Regions from separate parts of the Pseudarthrobacter xylosi genome, predicted to be linked through region 3. Evidence: riboswitches for the same ligand, from Rfam matches in the RefSeq annotation. Region 3 holds a riboswitch; each other region holds the start of a gene.

Region 1 (7,215 bases), on a different contig from region 3:
ACCAGGTGGTGGACGCCCTCAGTCTCACTGTTGAACGGGCTCCGGCGCGGCTGCCGTTGCGGAGTCTCTCTGTCGCATTGAGCGCAGCCGGTGATATTCAAAGGCCGGTAATAAGGTTGCCGAGCGATCTCATTCAGCCGAAAACCGGTGCTGTGCGAGGTGGTGATGAGGCGCCAAACGAGCAAGCCTTCCTGTCCCTGCTGCCCGCGGTTGCGGGTACAGCAGCAGGGACAGGAAGGCTTTCTCTGTCTAGGCGCGAGGTGAAGGGGGAGCTTATGTCAGCCTTTGGTAACTGACCCGTCCACTATGGTCAGAGCTCGGTCTCCAATGTGGGCAGAAAGAAGTCCGCATCTAATGACCGCAGTGCCGCGCAGTCACCTACTCTGCTCCTTTTCGATGGCGTTCTCAATAAATGGTGCTACTGACGGCCCAACCGCATCGACAGGCACGACGGGAAGAATGACGTCTTTCGGTCCATCAGCCCAACCCATCGGATCTAGGACGGACCGCAGGAAATTCCGTGTTCGTTGCTCCCTTGGCGCTTGGAAGAGCTCGTCAGGGTGCCCGGATTCCACCACTACGCCTTGATCCATGAAGATGACACGGTCTGCTACGTGGCGGGCGAATGTCATTTCATGAGTTACGAATAGCATCGTCATGTTGGATGATTTAGCCAGATCCCGCATGACCTTCAAAACGTCGCCCACGAGTTCTGGATCCAACGCTGAAGTGGGCTCGTCAAACAGCATGATGTCCGGCTGCATCGCCAAGGCTCGAGCAATTGCCACTCGTTGCTGCTGGCCACCCGACAGCTGCTTCGGATAGAAGTCCGCTTTCTCGGTCAGACCTACCTGGTCCAGCAGGCTCATTGCCCGTTTTTTTGCTTCTGCAGGTTTGACACCTCTGACCCGGAGCGGAGCCTCGGTGATGTTGCGGAGGACCGTCATGTGTGGAAACAGGTTGAAATGCTGGAAGACCATCCCAATGCGGTCTGCTACCTCCCGGCTTGCCTTGTCCCCGGCAACGTAGTCCTTACCAAATATTTCTATATGTCCGCCCGACAGCTTTTCCAGGCCCATGAGCAGCCTCAGCACAGTGGTCTTGCCCGAACCACTGGGACCTATGATTGCGACCTTCTCACCGTCCGCAATCGTAAGGTCGAGACCTTTGAGGACCTTGTTCTCGCCAAAAGACTTCTGAACGTCGCGGAATATAGCCGCTGGAGTCAGACTAGGGCTGTTGTTGTTCATGGAAATCACCTAACGAGGCTGAAGCGACGGTCAGCGCGGTTGATAAGAAGGACGGAGGGGATGCTCAACGCAAGGAAAATCAGACCAACCAGCGTGTAGGGCTCAAAATATCGGTAGGTGATGCCAGCCACTTGGTTTGCTGCACCGAAAAGTTCGATCACGGTGATGGTGGCCAGGATAGGCGTGTCCTTGAACATCGAGATCAAATAGTTTCCAAGCATCGGCACCATCGGAGGGATCGCCTGAGGCATGATCACTTTGGTCCAGGTATCCCTGGTCGACAGATGGAGAGCAGTGGCAGCTTCCCACTGACCGCGCGGTACGTTTTCCAGGCCGGCCCTGTAAACCTCGGCTGTGTAAGCGCTGTAGTGCAGCCCGAGCCCGAGGACCCCCGTCCAAAATGCGGGCGCCGTTACTCCGAATTCAGGCAAGATGTAGAAAAGAAAGAACAGCTGCACGAGCAACGGTGTGCTGCGCACGACAGCGATGTACGCGTTGGCGAGGAAACGTACGGGCCACAAGGGCGACTGTTGGAAGACGCTCAGAATCAAGCCCCCGACCAGGGCCAGGGCCATGCCGCCCAAGGTTGCGGCGAGGGTGAGGATTGCTCCTTGCAGTAGTTCGGGCAAAATGGAAAGTGCAAATTCCAGGTTGAATCGCATCAGCTCACCACGCCTTCGTCATACGTCGCTCGAAATGCCGGACCAGCAGACTCAACGGATATGCGGCTGCGAAGTAGACGGCCATGACCAGGAGATAAACAAGCACATTTTCTCCTGTCGAGCGAACCAGGGAGCTTCCGGTAAAAGCGAGCTCCGTGATTCCAATAAGGGACACGAGTGAGGTTGCCTTAAGGAGTTCCACGAGCAAGTTTCCAAATGGCGGCAGCATCCGCCGCAGAGCCTGGGGAATGATAACTCGACGGACTGCCGTGCCCCAACCAAATGAGAGGGCGTGAGACGCCTCCCACTGACCCTTGTCGACTGCTTGGATAGACGAACGCACTATCTCCGCCCCGTAGGCCGAAAAGCACATGCCCAGAGCCATGATGCCGGCGGTCATGGGGCTGAGCTCGATGCCCACCAAAGGAAGGACGTAGAAGAAATAGAAAATCTGAACCAATGCGGACGTACCGCGGAAGATCTCAACGTAGATGCGGGCGGGCGCCCGGAGCGCACGCCAGGGCGTGATCAACGCCAAACCGGCAACGAAGGAGAGCACCAGTGCTACAGCACCTGCTCCAAGGGTTACCAGGAGCGAGTTATAGAGGCCCTCAAGCAGAGGTGGAAGGAAGTTCATCAGCGATCATTTGCACAAGTCGGCGGCAGTAACTGACGCCTCGGGGATTTCATCTTCGGTCAGGCCATAATTGGCGAAGATCTTCTTCAGCGTCCCGTCGTCACGGATCGTTTTCAAGCCATTGTTCAGAGCGTCGATCAGGTCAGTATCGCCTGTACGCGCCGCCAGTGCACCGTAATTGAAAACGGGCTTACCGTCTTTCATGATCTGATCGTAGGGCGCAACACGTTCGACGGCACCCTGGTTGGTTGAGATCAGTGTCGCCGCCTGAAGGCTCGGGTAGTAGATGACGTCGACGCGACCGGCTTTCAGAGCCGCAATGGACTCCGTGTCAGCGCCAAACTTGACTACTTGTGAAGACGGGATCTTAGCGTCCTCAATCTCAGCGACCTGGCTCGTGCCAGTCTGCGTACCGATACGCACGGAAGAATTGGCTGCCACATCGAGAAGGCTGTGTACAGGTACATTCTCACCCGCCCGCTTGAGGAAGGCACCTCCTGAGCGGTAAACCGGGTTGGTGAAGGCGACTGCCTGGCAGCGCTCCGGACGGATATAAGTGCCACCTGCAATGAGGTCAAAGCGACCGGATGCTGCGCCGGGGATCAATGCATCAAATGGGACGACAACGGGATCCAGAGTCGTGATTCCCAGGGGGAGGAGCAGGGCTGCCAAGGTTTCGACGATGAAACCCTTAACCTCACCGTTCGAATTTACGAATCCGTACGGGTTTTCGTTCGCGACTCCGATGCGGACGCTCTTCTTGGCTTGAAGCTCAGCCAGTTTGCCGCCGCCGGAGGATGTGCTGGACTGGCCGCCACAGGCTGTCAGAAAGCTCGGTACAGCAAGGGCGGCTCCCGCAAGAACGCCCAAACGTGAACCGCTTATAAGCAGTTCACGCCGTGAAAAGTTGGCCATGTTGACTCCCAAGTCCGCTTGATTGGTTCCAGCTCCGGGTAAGTGCTGGTGAATTAAGACAAGTACAACATCATTCAAAGAACTCGTCAACGTGTTTATCTGTATTACCTGATTCATTCGTCTGTGTGTCGTCGGGTCCGACCTCATGCTCGGCCGAGACCCAGTTTTGTTCTTTCGATGACATCTTCGTTTACCGGCGGTTCAGGGGCGCCTCTGACTAGCTGACGGCCTTAGGACGACGAAGGATCGAGTCGTACTCCCATGTGCAAAGAGCGCCTTGAAATTTGCATGTCGCAGTTTCGAGGCTGAGCAGCCGTAGAGGCACCCCAACCAAAGAGCGCGGCAACTTCCACGACTTAGGATTCAAAGGCAGAGAAATCTACATGGGTGGAAATGCCGGGTAACACCCTCAACTCTTGACTCGCTGGCCCAGGGTTGGAAGGAGCTTGTGACCACTCCCGCGCTCCGCCATCGACCCGGAGAGATCGCCCCCCGTGCGACGTAGAACGGGATAGCCCTGTTGCCTCATGTCAATAGGTCCGGGAACGGATAGCTTGCCCCTCACCTGATCTGCAGCTAATCTGTGAACCGTGTCACTCACCAGTGGCACACGCTCATGATCTGCGGCGGGAGAGACCTGCCGGTACGTTCAGCAGGCGCCGTAGGAGCAAATCCTCCCCAGGAATCTCTCAGGCCCACGTACCGCCGCGGTAAGGCAACTCTGGAGAGCAGTCCGGATATCGGGCTCACCGACGGTGCAAGCGGCGCGCTGCTATCAGCAGCGCAATACGGAAACTCTCAGGTCCAGTACAGAGCGGGGAGGAACCCGAATCATCGTGGCACTTCGGCGCCACCTGAGTTATGGAGTTCCAGCAGGAAGCCGACGAGATCGGATTCCTTAGTGCCATGTCCGGCCCTCCGGCCCGCTCTACCTACCGCGCCGGCCTGGCGCTTGGCCACCGCAGCGCAAGAACGGCTGGGAAAGCACGGCCCAACTCGCGCACATTGAAAGCTCAGGCAGCACCCGCCAGGAAGACAGCACCCTGCTCACAGCTTCGCATCCAAATCCGCCAGGAGAGTACAACCGTGTTCCACAGGCGAAAAGAGATCGTCCCAACCGCAGATGGTCACATAGCTGAACAGCCCCTCCAACGAACGCGTCGCCCCCGGCGGACCGAGAGTCGAATCCATCGTCTGCGCTACGGCCGCGTGGCGTTGCTGATGAAGGGAAGGAGCCCGTTGAATGAGTCCGAATAAGGGGTGGACAGAAGTCGGCACTGTTCATGATCTGCCCTTTCAAAGCTGCCGTCGGGTCCGCAATTCTTTCGCGGTGGTGGCCGTGGGTTTGGGATTGATCGCGGCCCAATCGGGGGCTCCCACTCCGCTCCATCCCATTTACGCGGAACGGTGGGGTCTGTCGCCCCTGATGACGAGCGTCGTCTTCGCGGGCTACCTCCTCGGGCTAGGCGTAACCTTGTTGATGGCCGGGCGCCTCTCAGACCACGTAGGTAGAAAGCCTGTCATCTTTGCAGCTCTGCTCACCGCTGCGATTTCCATGACCCTTCTTGCCTTTGCCGACGGGGTGGGTCAACTCGTAATCGCACGAATTCTCCAGGGAGTAGCTTCGGGCCTTGGATTCGGGACGCTGGGAGCTGCTCTCCTGGATTACGCCCCTCCACCCCGGCATGCATTCGTGGCGATGCTCAGTGGGGCGTTACCTCCGATCTCGCTCGGCCTCGGAGCGCTAATCACAGGCGTGCTCGTGGAATTCTTCCCCGACCCGTTGCATGCGTCTTACCTGGTTTTCCTCGGTGCGCTGGTGCCGGCGCTTCTGGCATCCCTGGCGTTGAAAGACAACACCCGCGTCGCTACGGCGCCTGGCGATCGCTAATCCCGACGATGACGGTGCCAAAGGAGGTCCGCAGTCGGTTCGTGGTAGCTCTAGGTTTTTTCTGCGCCAGCTGGGCCCTGCTGGGCTTGTATCTAGGGACCGGCCCGAGTATGACAAAGACATTGCTTGGGGTTCAGTCCCCCACGTACGCTGCCTTGACGATCCTCGCACTCACGGGCAGTAGCGGCATTGTCGGCGTGCTGACTCTCAGGTTTGCAGGCGGCAAAGTTATGATCCTTGGTGGTCTTGCCTTGAATTTTGGAGCTGCGTCGCTGGTTGCCGCTGTGGCGTTGGGCAACGTCTGGGCTTTTGTTGCTGCAAGCATCATGGGTGGAATCGGTTTCGGCGCCGCGTTCCAGGGCGGCCTACGGCTCGTGGTCGCCGGCCTGCCAGCGACGCAACGCGGCGGGCTGCTGTCGTCCCTCTATCTCAACAGCTACATCGCATTCGGGGTACCAACCTTGGTTGCGGGGCTATTGGTTCCGCAACTTGGTCTCAGGAACGTCGTGTATCTGTACGCGGGTGTCGTGATGGCTCTCGCAATCATCGCGCTAACTCTGCTCCATTACAGCCGTTCGACAGTGAATGGCGGCCGTTTCTAAGCACCGGCTCTACCCAAACAAAGGATAAGCGAGTGGGTACCTGAACTTTAGGATCGAGCCGACCTTGGCTTCGCAGATTCCTCCACATCAGCGTCCCGGAAGCTTCGTGCCCTTCCTGCGCTAAGAACTCTGTGTGCTTGGATACCAACGCCGTAGTGTTCCCTGAAGTTAATTGCGACAGTCGGGAGCTTATGCTGGGGTGCGGACGCCGTCGAGCCTACTCGAGGTCCACAGATGAGTCGGAAGTTCGCGAACGCTAGGGCTCCCTCGTGGACGGCGGCAATGTCGTGATAGCCAACCCTATTCGAAGACGAGGAGCCTCTGATGGGACGAGTCGCGGGACGATCCCCGGAGCAGACTCGGCGAATTTTGCTGGATGCCGCTTTGCGCACAATCCGTGCGCGAGGAATGTCGGCGAGCCTAGACGATGTGGCCGCGGAGGCCGGCGTCAGCAAAGGGGGACTCATCTACCACTACTCGACTCGAGAAAAGCTCCTGCTCTCTCTTGTTCAGGACGCCCTCGAGAATTTTCGCTGCAATGTTTTTGAGTTACTGGACCCTGAAGATACCCAGGTTGGCCGGCTGGCGCGTAGCTACATTCGGGCGTGTTTCGTGGACCGCTCCGATCAGACCTCGGCTCGAGATCGTACAGCCGTAATCGCTCAACTGGTCAGCATTCCAGCTATCGAAGCAGTTGCCCGGGACGATGCAGCACGATGGGCGACAGATTTAGGCCAGGACGGTCTTCCCTCGGAGCTGCTGCAGGTTGTCACGTCGGCTGCGGACGGTGCAAGTGCAGCCCCGATGTGGGGTGCACTGCGAGAGGATGAGAGCCGTCGTCAACTAAGGGATCTACTCATCGACCTGACATATCGGTCGCACTTCTGAGTCTCGACCGCTCGGAGCATTTGGCAGGTCATAGGCGTGGCAGCCGACCGCTACCCCTACGCGGCTCGTGTTTTCTCCTCTGGACGAATGTTTGGGTACCACTCATCCCGCAGGGAGCACCTTCATGCTTTACACGGCGAGGTTAGGTCCTGACGAATTGCGGTAAGTGGCAGGAAGGACATGGAGAGACGGCGAGCCGGTGCCGCTATGGCGCACTTACAACAGCCGGTGCGAGCAGCCCGAGATCCTGATCGTTACCGGCGCGACACTGCGAGCATCGAGGCGAACAACACCGCGACCGGGAACTTTTACCGGCTGCACCCACGCTAAGCCTCCCGTTGGATTCGGGGACACACGGAAATGGCAAACG
Region 2 (7,215 bases), on a different contig from region 3:
GACCTTCACCTGCAGCTGGACGAAATCGTGGATGCCGCCCGGCAGTTCGCGGATGATCTGGCCGAGCGGATGCGCGCCCTCCACGCCCTGCCGGACGGCCGCAGCGCAACGGTGGCAAAGTCCACCAGCCTGGCCCAGTTCCCTGAGGGCCTCATCAACACCAAGGACGCCATCGAGCGGATCGTTGCTGCGCTTGAGGCTGCCGTGGGCACCATGCGCAAGGTCCATGACGAAGTGGATGAAGAGGATCCCACCACCGCGGACCTGCTCCACGAATTCATCGCCAAGCTGGAACAGTATGCGTGGATGGTGAACGCCGAGACCCTGAAGGCCTCCGCCAGCGTCACCGCCCCTGACGCCAAGTAGGACCCGGCCGATAGTGAGGCCACAAGCGCCCGGCGCCGGAATGACTTCCGACCCCGGGCGCTTTTTGTGCGCTCGCCGGCTTGCGGGCGGCGGGTGCCCTAGTCCGCCGTCGGAACTTTCCGGAGTACGACGGCGGCGAGGACTGCCGCACTCGCCATCAGTACCAGCGCAATTGCCGCAGTGGTGTGGACGCCCGAATCAAACGCCAGGCGAGCTGCACCGCGGAGCGCTTCAGCCAGCGGCGCAGGCAGGCTGGTGGCCAGCTCCACTGCCCCTGCCAAAGTTTCGCCGGCCTGGTGCACGGCAGTGCCTGACGCCGTTTCCTCCACCCCGGCCGGCAGCACGAGATTTCGCTGGTAGGAAGCGGTCAGGATAGAGCCCAGCACTGCAGTCCCCAACAGGGACCCCACCTCATAGCCCGTCTCCGAAATGGCGGCCGCCGCTCCTGACTTCTCAGCTGGTACGGACCCCAGGATGAGGTCATTGGAAATGGTCTCCGCCGTGCCCACCCCCAGGGCGAGGATCAGGAGCGCGGCCAGCAGGAGGGCCGGGCCGGAGCCGTGATCACCAAAGACTGCGATTCCGTAGCCGGTGGCACTCAGCGCCAGGCCACCCGCCACCACAAAGCCCGGACGCACTTTCCGGACCAGCGGCACCACTGCCAGGCCGGCCAGCACCGTGGCCACCAGGGCCGGGATCATTGCTATTCCGGCGGCCGACGGTGTCATCCCGTCCAGGAGTTGCAGGTGCTGTGCGAGGAAGAGAATGAAGCCGTTGAAGGAAAACAGTGCCAGCACGTTTGCCGTGATGGCGGTGCTGAACACCCGGTTGCCGAACAGGGACATGTCCAGCAGGGGGCTGGCCAGCCGCTGCTGGCGGCGAACAAAGACGACCCCCATGGCCAGGCCAAAGACAACAAGCCCCAACGGAGCGGCCCCGAAACCTTCGGTCGCCAGTTCCTTGATGCCATACACAACAGGCACCATAACCAGCAGGGACAGGGCGATGCTGGGCACGTCCACCCGTCCGGGCCGCGGATCCTTTGATTCCGGGATGAACGCGGGACCAAACGCCAGCAGGGGCAGCATGATGGGCACGGCGACCAGCAGGATGGCGCCCCACCAGAACTGCTCCACCAGCCAGCCGCCAAAGATGGGACCCAGGGCGGCGCCGCCGGAGAAGCCGGCTGCCCAAATGGCTATGGCCAGCCGGCGCCGGTTCGGGTCCGGAAAAATGTTGCGGATCAGCGACAGGGTTGAGGGCATCAGCATGGCGCCGAAGAATCCCAGCGACGCCCGTCCGGCTATCAGCCACTCCGCGCTGGGGGCAAAGGCTGTTGCTGCTGAGACCGCGGCGAATCCAACGCTGCCGGTCAGCAGCAGCCGTCGGCGCCCGATCCGGTCACCCAGGCTGCCCATGGCAACCAGCAATCCGGCGAGCACCAGGGGATAGGCGTCCACAATCCACAGCAACTGGACTCCGGTCGTTTCCAAGCTGCTCGCGATGGCCGGAAGCGCAAACGTCAGCGCAGTGTTGTCCACCGCAACCAGGAGCACCGGAAACATCAGCAGGGCCAGCGCGAGCCAGTCGCGCCAGGGCGCCTTGGCGGGCCCTGACGGCTGGACCTCGGCTGCGGACGCGGAGGTGCTTGGGGTGGTCTGGTTGAACTGTGCGGACAACGTCATGCTAATAACTATACCGTCCAGACGGTATAGTTAAGAAACGGGACCCGGAGCGTGCATGATTGAAGCCATGGCCAGAAATCCCGTCGCACGCGATGCAGTCCTTGATGCTTTTGAAGAACTCCTGATCGATGTGGGGGAGCGGGCTGCCACATTGGACGCCGTGGCCAAACGGGCCGGCGTGTCCAAAGGTGGATTGCTCTACCATTTCCCCAACAAGGAAGCGCTGATCGCTGCGGTACTGGAACGGTTGGACCGCCTGGCCGTCGAGGATCTGGCGCTGATGGCGGCAGCAGCCGATGGTGCAGCCACCTACTTCATCCGTTCCTCGGTCTGGTCCGATTCGCCGATGGACCGCTCCTTCGTGGCCGCCACTCGGCTGGCCGAAGTGGCCCATGAAGAGGCCCGGCGCCGCTTTGCCGCCATCCAGCAGCAGTGGTTGGACCTGATCGCGGCCGACGTCGGCCCGGCCATGGCGAAAGCCGTGCTGTATATGGGGGACGGGTTGTATTTCAACGCCATGTGGGAAAGCGGCACCACCGGGGACGGCCGGGTCCGCCATGGAGACATCGAGGAGCTTCTTGCCGCCGTGGAGCGGCTGCGGGACTGAACCCCGGAGACCTCATTTGCCCGGTGGCGCGGGGCGTAGGAGAATTGGACCTCGTGGCGGTCATCTGTGGCCGGCACGAAATCTGAATATGCCTTTGATCTGCGGCGGGAGAGTTCTGTTAGTAGGTACAACAGGCGCCGTAGGAGCAAATCCTCCCCAGGAATCTCTCAGGCCCACGTACCGCCGCGGCCAGGCAACTCTGGAAAGTGGCAGGCCGTCCGCCTGAAATATCCCGGATCACTCCGGAATGTCAGGACCGCTGTGCCCGCCGACGGTGCAAGCGCCAGCTTTGCGGAAGCAGGCTGCGCGGAACCCTCAGGTCCCAGACAGAGCGGGGAGGAACCCGAGTCGATGTGGCGTACCTTGCGCCGCCTTAGTAATGGAGTTCCTTGTGAGTGTTAATTCGGCCTCGGCCACTTTCGTTGACCGGCATATTGGCGCCCGCCGCCAGGCCGATATCGACTCCATGCTCAAGGCTGTCGGCTACGGCACGGTGGACGCACTGGTGGACGTTGCCGTCCCCGACTCCATCCGGCAGGCCAAGCCGCTGGCCCTCAAGGACGCCCTGAGCGAGGTTGAGGTTCTTGCGGAGCTGCGGAAGCTGGCGGCGAAGAACAAGACGGCTGTGCAGATGATCGGCCAGGGCTACTACGACACCGTCACTCCCGCGGTGATCCGCCGGAACATCCTCGAGGCCCCGGCCTGGTACACCGCTTACACCCCGTACCAGCCGGAAATTTCCCAGGGCCGGCTCGAGGCTTTGCTGAACTTCCAGACCATGGTCCAGGACCTCGTGGGCCTCCCCATCGCGAACGCCTCCCTGCTGGATGAAGCCACCGCCGTGGCCGAGGCCGTGCTGATGATGCGCCGGGCAAATAAGAACAAGGAGGCCCGGGACGGCAAGACCGTCCTGGATGCTGACTGCCTGCCACAGACCATCGCCATCGTCAAGGGCCGCGCCGAGGCGCTCGGGTTCGAGGTGGAGGTCGCTGACCTCTCCGCCGGCCTGCCCGAGGGTGTTATCAACGGCATCGTGCTGCAGCAGCCGGGCGTGTCCGGCCGGGTCTTCAACCACGCCGAGGTCATCGCAGCCGCCAAGGAACGCGGTGCGCTCGTCACGGTCGCGGCTGACCTGTTGGCGCTGACGCTCATCACCCCTCCCGGGGAGCAGGGCGCGGATATCGCCGTCGGCTCCACCCAGCGTTTCGGGGTGCCGTTGTTCTTCGGCGGCCCGCACGCGGCCTACATGGCCGTGGCGAAGGGGTTGGAGCGGTCCATGCCGGGCCGTCTTGTCGGGGTGTCCAAGGACGACGCCGGGACTCCCGCGTACCGTTTGGCGCTGCAGACGCGTGAGCAGCACATCCGCCGTGAGAAGGCCACGTCCAATATCTGCACAGCGCAGGCGCTGCTGGCCATCGTCTCCTCCTTCTACGCCGTTTACCACGGCCCCGACGGCCTCAAGGCAATCGCCGAGCGCGTCCACCGCCACGCTGCAGTCATCGCCGCATCGCTGAAGGCGGCCGGCCTGGATGTACTGCACACAACCTTCTTTGATACCGTCACGGTTTCCGTGCCCGGCAAGGCCTCGGCTCTTGTTGCCGCAGCCGAAGCCAAAGGCATCAACCTGCGCCACATCGACGGCGACACCATCGGCGTCTCGGCCGACGAAACCACAACCCCGGCCATCGTCGCCGGTGTCCTGGAAGTCTTCGGCGCCGACGTGGTGGACTTGGCCGCCGGCACAGACACCGAGTTCGCACTGGATACCGCCGTGCTCCGCACCTCCGAGTACTTGCAGCATCCGGTGTTCAACACGCATCGTTCCGAGACCCAGTTGCTGCGTTACATCCGCAGGCTGAGTGACCGGGACCTGGCGCTGGATCGGACCATGATCCCGTTGGGTTCGTGCACCATGAAGCTGAACGCCACCGCGGAGATGGAAGCCATTTCCTGGCCGGAGTTCGCCTCGATCCACCCGTTCGCCCCGGATTCCCAGACGGTGGGCTGGCGCGAGCTCATTGGCGGGTTGGAGTCTGACCTCGCGGAAATCACCGGCTACGATCAGGTGTCCCTGCAGCCGAACGCGGGCTCCCAGGGTGAGCTCGCGGGCCTGCTGGCGATCCGTGGCTATCACCTCTCCCGGGGCGATGACCAGCGCACGGTCTGCCTGATCCCGGCCTCGGCGCACGGCACCAATGCCGCCTCGGCCGTCCTGGCGGGCATGAAGGTGGTTGTGGTGGCCACGGCACCGGACGGCAGCATTGACCATGCGGACCTGAACGCCAAGATCGAGGCCCACCAGGATGTCCTCTCGGCCATCATGATCACCTACCCTTCCACCCACGGCGTGTACGACGCCGATGTCACTGAGATCTGTGACGCCGTGCATGCGGCGGGCGGCCAGGTTTACGTGGACGGCGCCAACCTGAATGCGCTTGTGGGTCTGGCGCAGCCGGGCAAGTTCGGCGGCGACGTCTCGCACCTGAACCTGCACAAGACCTTCTGCATCCCGCATGGCGGCGGCGGCCCGGGTGTTGGCCCGGTCGCAGCCAAGGCGCACCTGGCACCGTTTATGCCCGGTGATGCCAACAAGGCAGCCCACGAGTCCGGCTCCGCCGGATCAACAGGCGTGGCCATCAGCGCGTCCAACTACGGCTCCGCCGGTGTCCTGCCGATCTCCTGGGCGTATGTGAAGCTGATGGGCGCCGAGGGCCTGACCGAGGCGACGAAGTCGGCGCTGCTCGCGGCGAACTACGTTGCGGCACGGCTGAACGAGTACTTCCCGGTGCTGTACACGGGCGAGGGTGGTCTGGTGGCGCACGAGTGCATCCTGGACCTGCGTGAGCTGACGGCGAAGACCGGCGTGACCGCCGAGGATGTGGCCAAGCGCCTGATCGACTACGGTTTCCACGCCCCCACCCTGGCGTTCCCGGTTGCGGGCACGCTGATGGTGGAACCCACCGAGTCCGAGGACCTGGTGGAGATCGACCGGTTCATCGATGCGATGATCACCATCCGCAAGGAAATCGACCAGGTCGCCAACGGTGACTTCACCGTGGAGAACAGCCCGCTGCGCCACGCACCCCACACCGCGTCCGCCGTCGTATCCTCCGACTGGACCCGGGAGTACCCGCGTGAGCAGGCCGCCTTCCCCCTCGCCTCACTCAAGCAGGACAAGTACTTCCCGCCCGTCGGCCGCATCGACGGCGCCGCCGGGGACCGCAACCTCATCTGCTCCTGCCCGCCCATCGAGGAATTCGCGAACTAGAGTCAGGGCCCGGACCCGGCAAGCCGGAGTTTTCACGCGTGCTGCGCCCCACCGGCACCCTAGCCTCGCAAGCTCGGCCAGGGGACCCTGCCGGTGTGGGCCCAGAGGATGCCGGGGACCTACCGCCCTGACCGGAGGCTTTAGACTTGTGGCTACATGTCCGCACGTAGCCACGAGTACAGAACCGCGCACGAAACCCTGAGATTGGACACGGCCGCCTTGCGAGAATTCACCGCCCGCTTTGCCACAGCGGAGGAAATTGAGAACTGGGACAAGCACGTCACGGCCAACCCGAACGGCGGCAACATGCTGCAGTCCGCCGCCTACGCGTCCGTGAAGAACGGCAGCGGCTGGACCGCCCGCTTCCTGGTCCTGGAATCTGCCGGGACCGCCAGCTACAACCTGGTGCTGGAGAAGAAATTCCCCGTGCTGGGCCGCCTGTGGTACCTGATCAAGGGCCCCGACCTGGGTGCCGTCGAGGACCTCAAGCCGGTGTTGGACGCGTGCGCTGCGTTCGCCCGAAGCCGGAAGCTCAATGTCTTCACCATCAAGATTGAACCTGACATCACATCCACCCCGGAAGCCCGGGCGCAGCTTGCCGCCGCCGGCCTGGTGAAGACTCCGAACATCCAATCCAATGACTCCACCGCGCTGCTGGACATCGCAGCCCCGGAGAACCAGGTGTTCCGGTTCATCTCCTCCCGCGCCCGCAACGCGATCCGCCGGGCGGAACGCGAAGGCTGCGCAGTGGTGCAACCGGAGCCGAGTCCGGAAACGTACCGGGCGCTGTATGACCTGATGGCTGACACCGTGAACGCCAAGGGCTCCATGCCGTTGCGCAGCCTCGATTACTACACACGGTTCTGGGACGAATTCTGCAACCGCGGCCAAGGCAGCTTCTTTTTTGTTTATGAAGAAGGCAAACCCAGTGTGGGCGCCTTTGTGATCAACTACGGATCCAAGGCGACTTACAAGGACGGTGGCTCCACCCAGAACAGGAAGCAATACGGCGATTCGCACCTGGTCCAGTGGCAGGCCATCCGGAGAATGCAGGAACTCGGCTGTACCGAGTATGACTTCTGCGGCACACCGCCTTCCGCCCTGATCAAGGACAAGACCCACCACCTGTATGGCATGGGCATGTTCAAGACCAGCTTCACCAAGACGGTCACGGATTTCGTCGGCTGCTACGACTACGTGCTGTCACCCGTCAGGCACGCCCTGTGGCTCAGGGGCGCGGAACGGATCTTCCGCCGGCTCGAAACCGCACGTACCGGCCAGCAGTTCTA
Region 3 (7,215 bases):
ACGAGCGGATTGCCATCGGGGGCGGCATAGAATCCGTCCAGGGAAACGATGTTGCTGACAACGGCGGCGCGCATTGAGCTCCCTTCGAAAGTTGCACCGCGACACTCCCGCCTTCACCAGACAACGATGTAGCCGCGAAATGCACTCGACGCTTGCGAGCGTACTCACTATGTGGCCATTTGGGAGAGTCAGTGCCCGGCTAGTGGTGTGGGGCAGTTCCTAGAACGCATTGGGCAGGAACGCATATGCGGCATCGCCGGGCTCGCCGCTGCCCGGGCCCGCGGGAGGCCGCACTATTCGGCCGGGCGAATCACCCCCGTGATCGGCGTCGTTGCCTGCACTTACTTGACCCTGCCATGGTCTTCCGGCCCCGGGTGGAACCAGGTGAAACGTCACGGGCTTGTCAGGACGACAAGTTGCCGGGTGGCCCGGGTCATCGAGACGTAGCGGTCCACCGCTCCTTCGATGCCGGAGCCGAAGGCCTCCGGGTCCATAAGGATCACCAGGTCGAACTCGAGTCCCTTCACCAATTCCGGGGTCAGCCACCTGACGCGGGACGTCACCCCGAGTGAGCCGCGTCCCGCGTCAGGGGCGCCGATCACGCAGGCGGTCCCGTCGTCGTGCGCTGCGAGCCATGTGGCAAGGATCGGGTCCAGCTCCGACGTCGATCCGTGGACAACGGGGATTCCGCTGGTCCGGATCGAGGTGGGCACCTTGGCGTCCGGTAGGGCGGCCCTGATGACCGGCTCGGCTTCGGCCATGACCTCCTCAGGCGTCCGGTAGTTGATACTGAGGCTCGCCAGATTCACATCGGCCATTCCGATCCGCTGGAGCCGTTCTTGCCAGGACTCGGCGAACCCGTGCCTGGCCTGCGCGCGGTCCCCAACAATCGTGAAGCTCCGGGACGGGCAGCGGAGCAGCAGCATCTGCCACTCTGCGTCGGTCAGCTCCTGCGCCTCGTCCACCACCACATGGGCGAACGGCCCGGCGAGCACATCCGGGCCGGCCGTGGGCAGCGCGTCCCCGTCCACCAGCTTCTCCTGCAGGTCCTGCCCGCGCAGCATCCGCATCACCAGCAGCTCGGAGTCGTCGGCCGCGATCAGGTCATCCACCACCCGGTCCATCAGCTCCTTCTCCGCAGCCAGGGCAGCGTCCTGCCGGCGCTTGCGCCGTGACGCCTCGGGGTCACCGAGCCGTTGCCGGGCCGCGTCCAGGAGCGGCAAGTCTGATGTGGTCCAGGCCCCAGGGTCCACGCGTTGCAGCTTCTGCACCTCGTCGGGACTGAGCCAGGGGGCGCACAGTCGCAGGTAGGCGGGCACGCGCCAGAGGTCGCCCACCAGCGCGGCGTAGTTGAGCAGTGGCCACGCCTCGTTAAATGCAGAGACCAGCTCCGTGTTACGCGCCAGCGCACGGCGCAGCATACCTTCCGGGAGGTCGCCGCCGTCGTGCTTGTCCTCGATGATGGTGAGCAGCTCCTCCCAGACCTCGTCGCGTGCCTCGTTGTGCGGAGTGCCGGGACTAGGGGAGTCGAACGCCTCGGCCCACTCTTCGGCGCTGAGCCAGATATCGGCGTACGGCGTTTCGACGTTCATGCCCTCGGTGGGCGGCCGCTCGTAGTACTTGACGGCCGGCTCGATCGCCTTGATCATGTCCGCGGACGACTTCAGGAAGGCCACCTCCGGGTCGGTTTCGACCGCTGCCGCGGCTCCCTCGGGGACGAGGTCCCGCAGGGTGCAGGTCCGCACGCCCTCCTCGCCGAGGCTGGGCAGGACGTCCGCCACGTAGGCCAGGTAGGGCCGGTGCGGACCGATGAACAGCACACCGCGGTTATGCTGACTGCCGCGGTGGCCAATGCGGGGGTCGGCGTAGAGGAGGTACGCGGAGCGGTGCAGGGCGACGACGGTTTTGCCCGTGCCCGGACCGCCGTCCACCACCAGGGCACCGCGGGATGAGGCTCGGATGATGGCGTCCTGGTCAGCCTGGATGGTGCCCAGCCCGTCCTGCATCCGCGCGGACCGGCTGCTGCCCAGGCTGGCGATGAAGGCGGACAGGTCTTCGAGGGCGGCGTTCCCTTCCATCTCGTCCGGCATGAATGCGCCTGGCACGAACACCTCGTCCCAGTAGTCGCTGATTCTGCCGCGCGTCCACCGATACCGACGGCGGCTGGCCAGGCCCATGGGATTGGCGTACGTTGCGCCGAAGAACGGCTCAGCCGCCGGGGAGCGCCAGTCAATGAGCAGCCGGCCGCCCTCGCTGTCCGTGAGGCCAAGCCGCCCGATGTACAAGGGCTCGGGGTGGCCTGCGCTGACCAGGCGTCCGAGGCAGAGGTCCAAACCGTAACGGCGCAGGGCGCGCAGGCGGGCCGTCAGCCGGCGGATCTCCACGTCCCGCTCCAGTGCCTCCTGGCCCAAACGGCCGGGCGCTTTGCGCGCCGCGTCGAGGCGGTCGGACAGGTCGGCGATCGAGTGCTCGAGGCTCACTGCGATGGCCGCGAAGTGCTGCTCGTCGCCACCGATCAGCGCCGGGTTGGCCTTGGGTGCGAGGTTGTGGGGAAGGTTGAACGCGCTGGTAGTCAGGGGCACGTCAACAATTTTGCTGCCGCACAGGGGCCTTGCCGCAAGCCCCCCTGTGAGCTATAGATTGAAAATAAGAAGGGACCTTTCCCTGATCCCAACTAAGTAGCAGTAGATGTCGTTTTGAGGGCTCATAACGACATCTACTGCTACTTAGTCGGGGGACTTGGCGACGCCGTTGCCACTCGAAATCTTGCACGCGGCCCGGAATCGGGCTAACCTGTGAGTCGTGTCACTGATCAAGTGGCACGTGCTTTTGATCTGCGGCGGGAGAGTCCTGCCGGTACGTTCAGCAGGCGCCGTAGGAGCAAATCCTCTCCGGGAATCTCTCAGGCCCACGTACCGCCGCGGTTAGGCAACTCTGGAAAGTAGTCCGGCAACGGGCTCACCGACGGTGCAAGCGTCACCCTGTAAAAGCAGGTGGGCGCGGAAACTCTCAGGTCCAATACAGAGCGGGGAGGAACCCGAATCAATGTGGCGTACCCAGCGCGCCACCTGAATTATGGAGTTCCTTCATGACCGTTCAGTCAGCACCAACCACCTTCGCGGATCGGCATATCGGTGCCCGCCGCCAGGCCGATATCGACTCCATGCTCAAAGCCGTTGGCTATGACAGCGTTGACGGACTCGTGGACGTTGCCGTTCCAGACTCCATCCGCCAGGCCAAGCCGCTGGCCCTCAAGGACGCCCTCAGTGAGGTTGAGGTCCTTGCGGAGCTGCGGAAGCTGGCGGCGAAGAACAAGACGGCTGTGCAGATGATCGGCCAGGGCTACTACGACACCGTCACTCCCGCCGTCATCCGCCGGAACATCCTCGAGGCCCCGGCCTGGTACACCGCCTACACCCCGTACCAGCCGGAGATTTCGCAGGGCCGGCTCGAGGCGCTGCTGAACTTCCAGACCATGGTCCAGGACCTGGTGGGCCTGCCGATCGCGAACGCGTCGCTGCTGGATGAAGCTACGGCCGTGGCCGAGGCTGTGCTGATGATGCGCCGGGCGAATAAGAATAAGGAGGCCCGGGATGGCAAGACGGTCCTGGATGCTGATTGCCTGCCGCAGACCATCGCGATCGTGAAGGGCCGGGCCGAGGCGCTCGGGTTCGAGGTGGAGGTCGCTGACCTCTCCGCCGGCCTGCCCGAGGGTGTTATCAACGGCATCGTGCTGCAGCAGCCGGGCGTGTCCGGCCGGGTCTTCAACCACGCCGAGGTCATCGCAGCCGCCAAGGAACGCGGCGCGCTCGTCACGGTCGCGGCTGACCTGTTGGCGTTGACGCTGATCACCCCTCCGGGGGAGCAGGGCGCGGATATCGCCGTCGGCTCGACCCAGCGTTTCGGGGTGCCGTTGTTCTTCGGCGGCCCGCACGCGGCGTACATGGCCGTGGCGAAGGGGTTGGAGCGGTCCATGCCGGGCCGTCTGGTCGGGGTGTCCAAGGACGACGCCGGGACTCCCGCGTACCGCCTGGCGCTGCAGACCCGTGAGCAGCACATCCGCCGTGAGAAGGCCACGTCCAATATCTGCACCGCGCAGGCGCTGCTGGCCATCGTCTCCTCCTTCTACGCCGTTTACCACGGCCCCGACGGCCTCAAAGCAATCGCCGAGCGCGTCCACCACAACGCCCGCACCCTGGCCACCACGCTGAAGGTCGCCGGCCGCGAACTGGTCACCGAGACCTTCTTCGACACCGTCACCGTCCGCGTCCCGGGCAAGGCCGCCAAGGTCATCGCCGCCGCCGAGGCACGCGGGATCAACGTGCGCCACATCGACGAGGACACCATTGGCGTCTCCGCTGATGAAACCACGACGACGGATGTCCTCTCCGCGATCGCCGTCGCCTTCGGTGCCGGTCCCGTGGTGGACGCGAAGGGCTTTGAACTGCCCGAATCGGTGCTCCGCACCTCCGAGTACTTGCAGCATCCGGTGTTCAACACGCATCGTTCCGAGACCCAGCTGCTGCGTTACATCCGCAGGCTGAGTGACCGGGACCTGGCCTTGGATCGGACCATGATCCCGTTGGGTTCGTGCACCATGAAGCTGAACGCCACCGCGGAGATGGAAGCCATTTCCTGGCCGGAGTTCGCCTCGATCCACCCGTTCGCCCCGGATTCCCAGACCGTGGGCTGGCGCGAACTCATTGGCGGGTTGGAGGCTGACCTCGCGGAAATCACCGGCTACGACCAGGTGTCCCTGCAGCCGAACGCGGGTTCCCAGGGTGAGCTTGCGGGCCTGCTGGCGATCCGCGGCTACCACCTCTCCCGCGGCGATGACCAGCGCACGGTCTGCCTGATCCCGGCCTCGGCGCACGGCACCAACGCCGCCTCCGCTGTCCTGGCGGGCATGAAGGTGGTTGTGGTCGCCACGGCACCGGACGGCAGCATTGACCATGCGGACCTGAACGCCAAGATCGAGGCCCACCAGGATGTCCTCTCGGCCATCATGATCACATACCCCTCCACCCACGGCGTGTACGACGCGGACGTGACGGAGATCTGCGACGCCGTACATGCGGCCGGTGGCCAGGTTTACGTGGACGGCGCCAACCTGAACGCCCTTGTGGGTCTGGCGCAGCCGGGCAAGTTCGGCGGTGACGTCTCGCACCTGAACCTGCACAAGACGTTCTGCATCCCGCATGGCGGCGGCGGTCCGGGTGTTGGCCCGGTCGCAGCCAAGGCGCACCTGGCACCGTTTATGCCTGGTGATGCCAACAAGGCAGCCCACGAGTCCGGTCACGGCGTGGCCATCTCCGCGTCCAACTACGGCTCCGCCGGTGTCCTGCCGATCTCCTGGGCGTATGTGAAGCTGATGGGTGCCGAGGGTCTGACCGAGGCGACGAAGTCGGCGCTGCTCGCGGCGAACTACGTCGCGGCCCGGCTGAACGAGTACTTCCCGGTCCTCTACACCGGCGAGGGCGGGCTGGTGGCGCACGAGTGCATCCTGGACCTCCGTGAGCTGACGGCGAAGACCGGCGTGACCGCCGAGGATGTGGCCAAGCGCCTGATCGACTACGGCTTCCACGCCCCCACCCTGGCGTTCCCGGTTGCCGGCACGCTGATGGTGGAACCCACCGAGTCCGAGGACCTGGTGGAGATCGACCGGTTCATCGATGCGATGATCACCATCCGCAAGGAAATCGACCAGGTCGCCAACGGTGACTTCACCGTGGAGAACAGCCCGCTGCGCCACGCACCCCACACCGCGTCCGCCGTCGTATCCTCCGACTGGACCCGGGAGTACCCGCGTGAGCAGGCCGCCTTCCCCCTCGCCTCACTCAAGCAGGACAAGTACTTCCCGCCCGTCGGCCGCATCGACGGCGCAGCCGGGGACCGCAACCTCATCTGCTCCTGCCCGCCCATCGAGGAATTCGCGAACTAGTTTCGTGTGAAAGGCTTTCATAATGACTGAGAACTACACCGCTCTTTACGAAGAGCACAAGAAACTCGGCGCTTCCTTCACCGATTTCGGTGGCTGGCAGATGCCCCTGAAGTACAGCTCCGAGCTGGCCGAGCACCACGCGGTGCGCAAGGCTGCCGGCCTGTTCGACCTCTCCCACATGGGCGAAGTCTGGGTCTCCGGCCTGGAAGCCGGCGCGTTCCTTGACTACGTGTTGGTTGGCAAGCTCTCCGCCATCGCGGACGGCAAGGCCAAGTACTCGCTCATCTGCGACTCCGATGGCGGCATCATCGATGACCTCATCGTGTACCGCTTCGGCGACGAGAAGTACCTCGTGGTCCCCAACGCGGGCAACGCCCCCACCGTCGCCGTCGCCCTGGCCGAACGCGCCACCGCGTTCAACGTCAAGGTGGAGGACGCCTCCGCCATCACCTCGCTGATCGCGGTCCAGGGCCCCAAGGCCGAGGCCATCCTGCTCAAGCTGACCGACGAGGCCCAGCACGCACTGGTCACCGACCTGAAGTACTACGCGTTCAACGAGCTCACCGTGGCCGGCCACAACGTCATCCTGGCCCGCACCGGCTACACCGGCGAGGACGGCTTCGAGCTCTTTGTAGCGAACGACGGCGCCGCCTCCCTCTGGGCGTCCGTCGCCGAAGCAGGGGCCGAGTTCGGCATCGTTCCGTGCGGCCTCGCCTCACGCGATTCACTCCGCCTCGAAGCCGGCATGCCGCTCTACGGCAACGAGCTTTCGCTCGAACGGTCGCCGTTCGACGCCGGCCTGGGCGGCGTTGTGGCGCTCAAGAGCAAGGAAGGCGACTTCGTGGGCCGCTCCGCCCTGGAAGCCGCCAAGGAAGCCGGATCCAAGCGTAAGCTTGTGGGCTTGAAAGGTCTCGGCCGTCGTGCCGGCCGCGGGCACTACCCGGTGCTCAAGGACGGCGCCGTGGTTGGCGAAGTCACCTCCGGCCAGCCCAGCCCCACCCTCGGATACCCGGTCGCGATGGCCTATGTCGACGTCGAGCACGCCGAGATTGGCACCGCCCTGGACATCGACCTGCGCGGCAAGGCAGAGCCGTTCGAGGTTGTCGCCCTGCCGTTCTACAAGCGCCAAAAGTAGTCCTCCGGGCGGTGAGGCTGACATCCTCTGCATGCTGCTCCTTCGTCGCTCTGACGCATGCTGCCGGATGCCAGCCACACCGCCTGCTCCGGTGGTTGAGCTTGTCGAAACCCTGGATCTCGACAAGCTCGATCACCGG

What was found. A riboswitch is a leader RNA that binds a small molecule or an ion and turns the genes downstream of it on or off. The one in region 3 is predicted to bind glycine.
Region 1: linked by a shared signal. The riboswitch ahead of ACZY1F_RS17580 (MFS transporter) and the one ahead of gcvP (aminomethyl-transferring glycine dehydrogenase) in region 3 are both predicted to bind glycine.
Region 2: linked by a shared signal. The riboswitch ahead of gcvP (aminomethyl-transferring glycine dehydrogenase) and the one ahead of gcvP (aminomethyl-transferring glycine dehydrogenase) in region 3 are both predicted to bind glycine.

The regions. Positions count from the first base shown of each region.
Region 1 is NZ_JBVAYT010000009.1:99,562-106,776, reverse strand. It holds gene ehuA (ectoine/hydroxyectoine ABC transporter ATP-binding protein EhuA) at 375-1,250, opposite strand; gene ehuD (ectoine/hydroxyectoine ABC transporter permease subunit EhuD) at 1,256-1,912, opposite strand; gene ehuC (ectoine/hydroxyectoine ABC transporter permease subunit EhuC) at 1,917-2,549, opposite strand; gene ehuB (ectoine/hydroxyectoine ABC transporter substrate-binding protein EhuB) at 2,556-3,464, opposite strand; glycine riboswitch at 4,082-4,179, shown strand; glycine riboswitch at 4,181-4,287, shown strand; gene ACZY1F_RS17580 (MFS transporter) at 4,708-5,355, shown strand; gene ACZY1F_RS17575 (MFS transporter) at 5,511-5,957, shown strand; gene ACZY1F_RS17570 (TetR/AcrR family transcriptional regulator) at 6,282-6,845, shown strand.
Region 2 is NZ_JBVAYT010000002.1:25,356-32,570, forward strand. It holds gene ACZY1F_RS04180 (Dps family protein) at 1-366, shown strand, start outside; gene ACZY1F_RS04185 (MFS transporter) at 465-2,051, opposite strand; gene ACZY1F_RS04190 (TetR/AcrR family transcriptional regulator) at 2,119-2,658, shown strand; glycine riboswitch at 2,754-2,851, shown strand; gene gcvP (aminomethyl-transferring glycine dehydrogenase) at 3,050-5,926, shown strand; gene ACZY1F_RS04200 (lipid II:glycine glycyltransferase FemX) at 6,083-7,215, shown strand, end outside.
Region 3 is NZ_JBVAYT010000001.1:184,495-191,709, reverse strand. It holds gene ACZY1F_RS00890 (dihydrofolate reductase family protein) at 1-74, opposite strand, end outside; gene helR (RNA polymerase recycling motor ATPase HelR) at 393-2,582, opposite strand; glycine riboswitch at 2,831-2,928, shown strand; gene gcvP (aminomethyl-transferring glycine dehydrogenase) at 3,089-5,941, shown strand; gene gcvT (glycine cleavage system aminomethyltransferase GcvT) at 5,964-7,076, shown strand.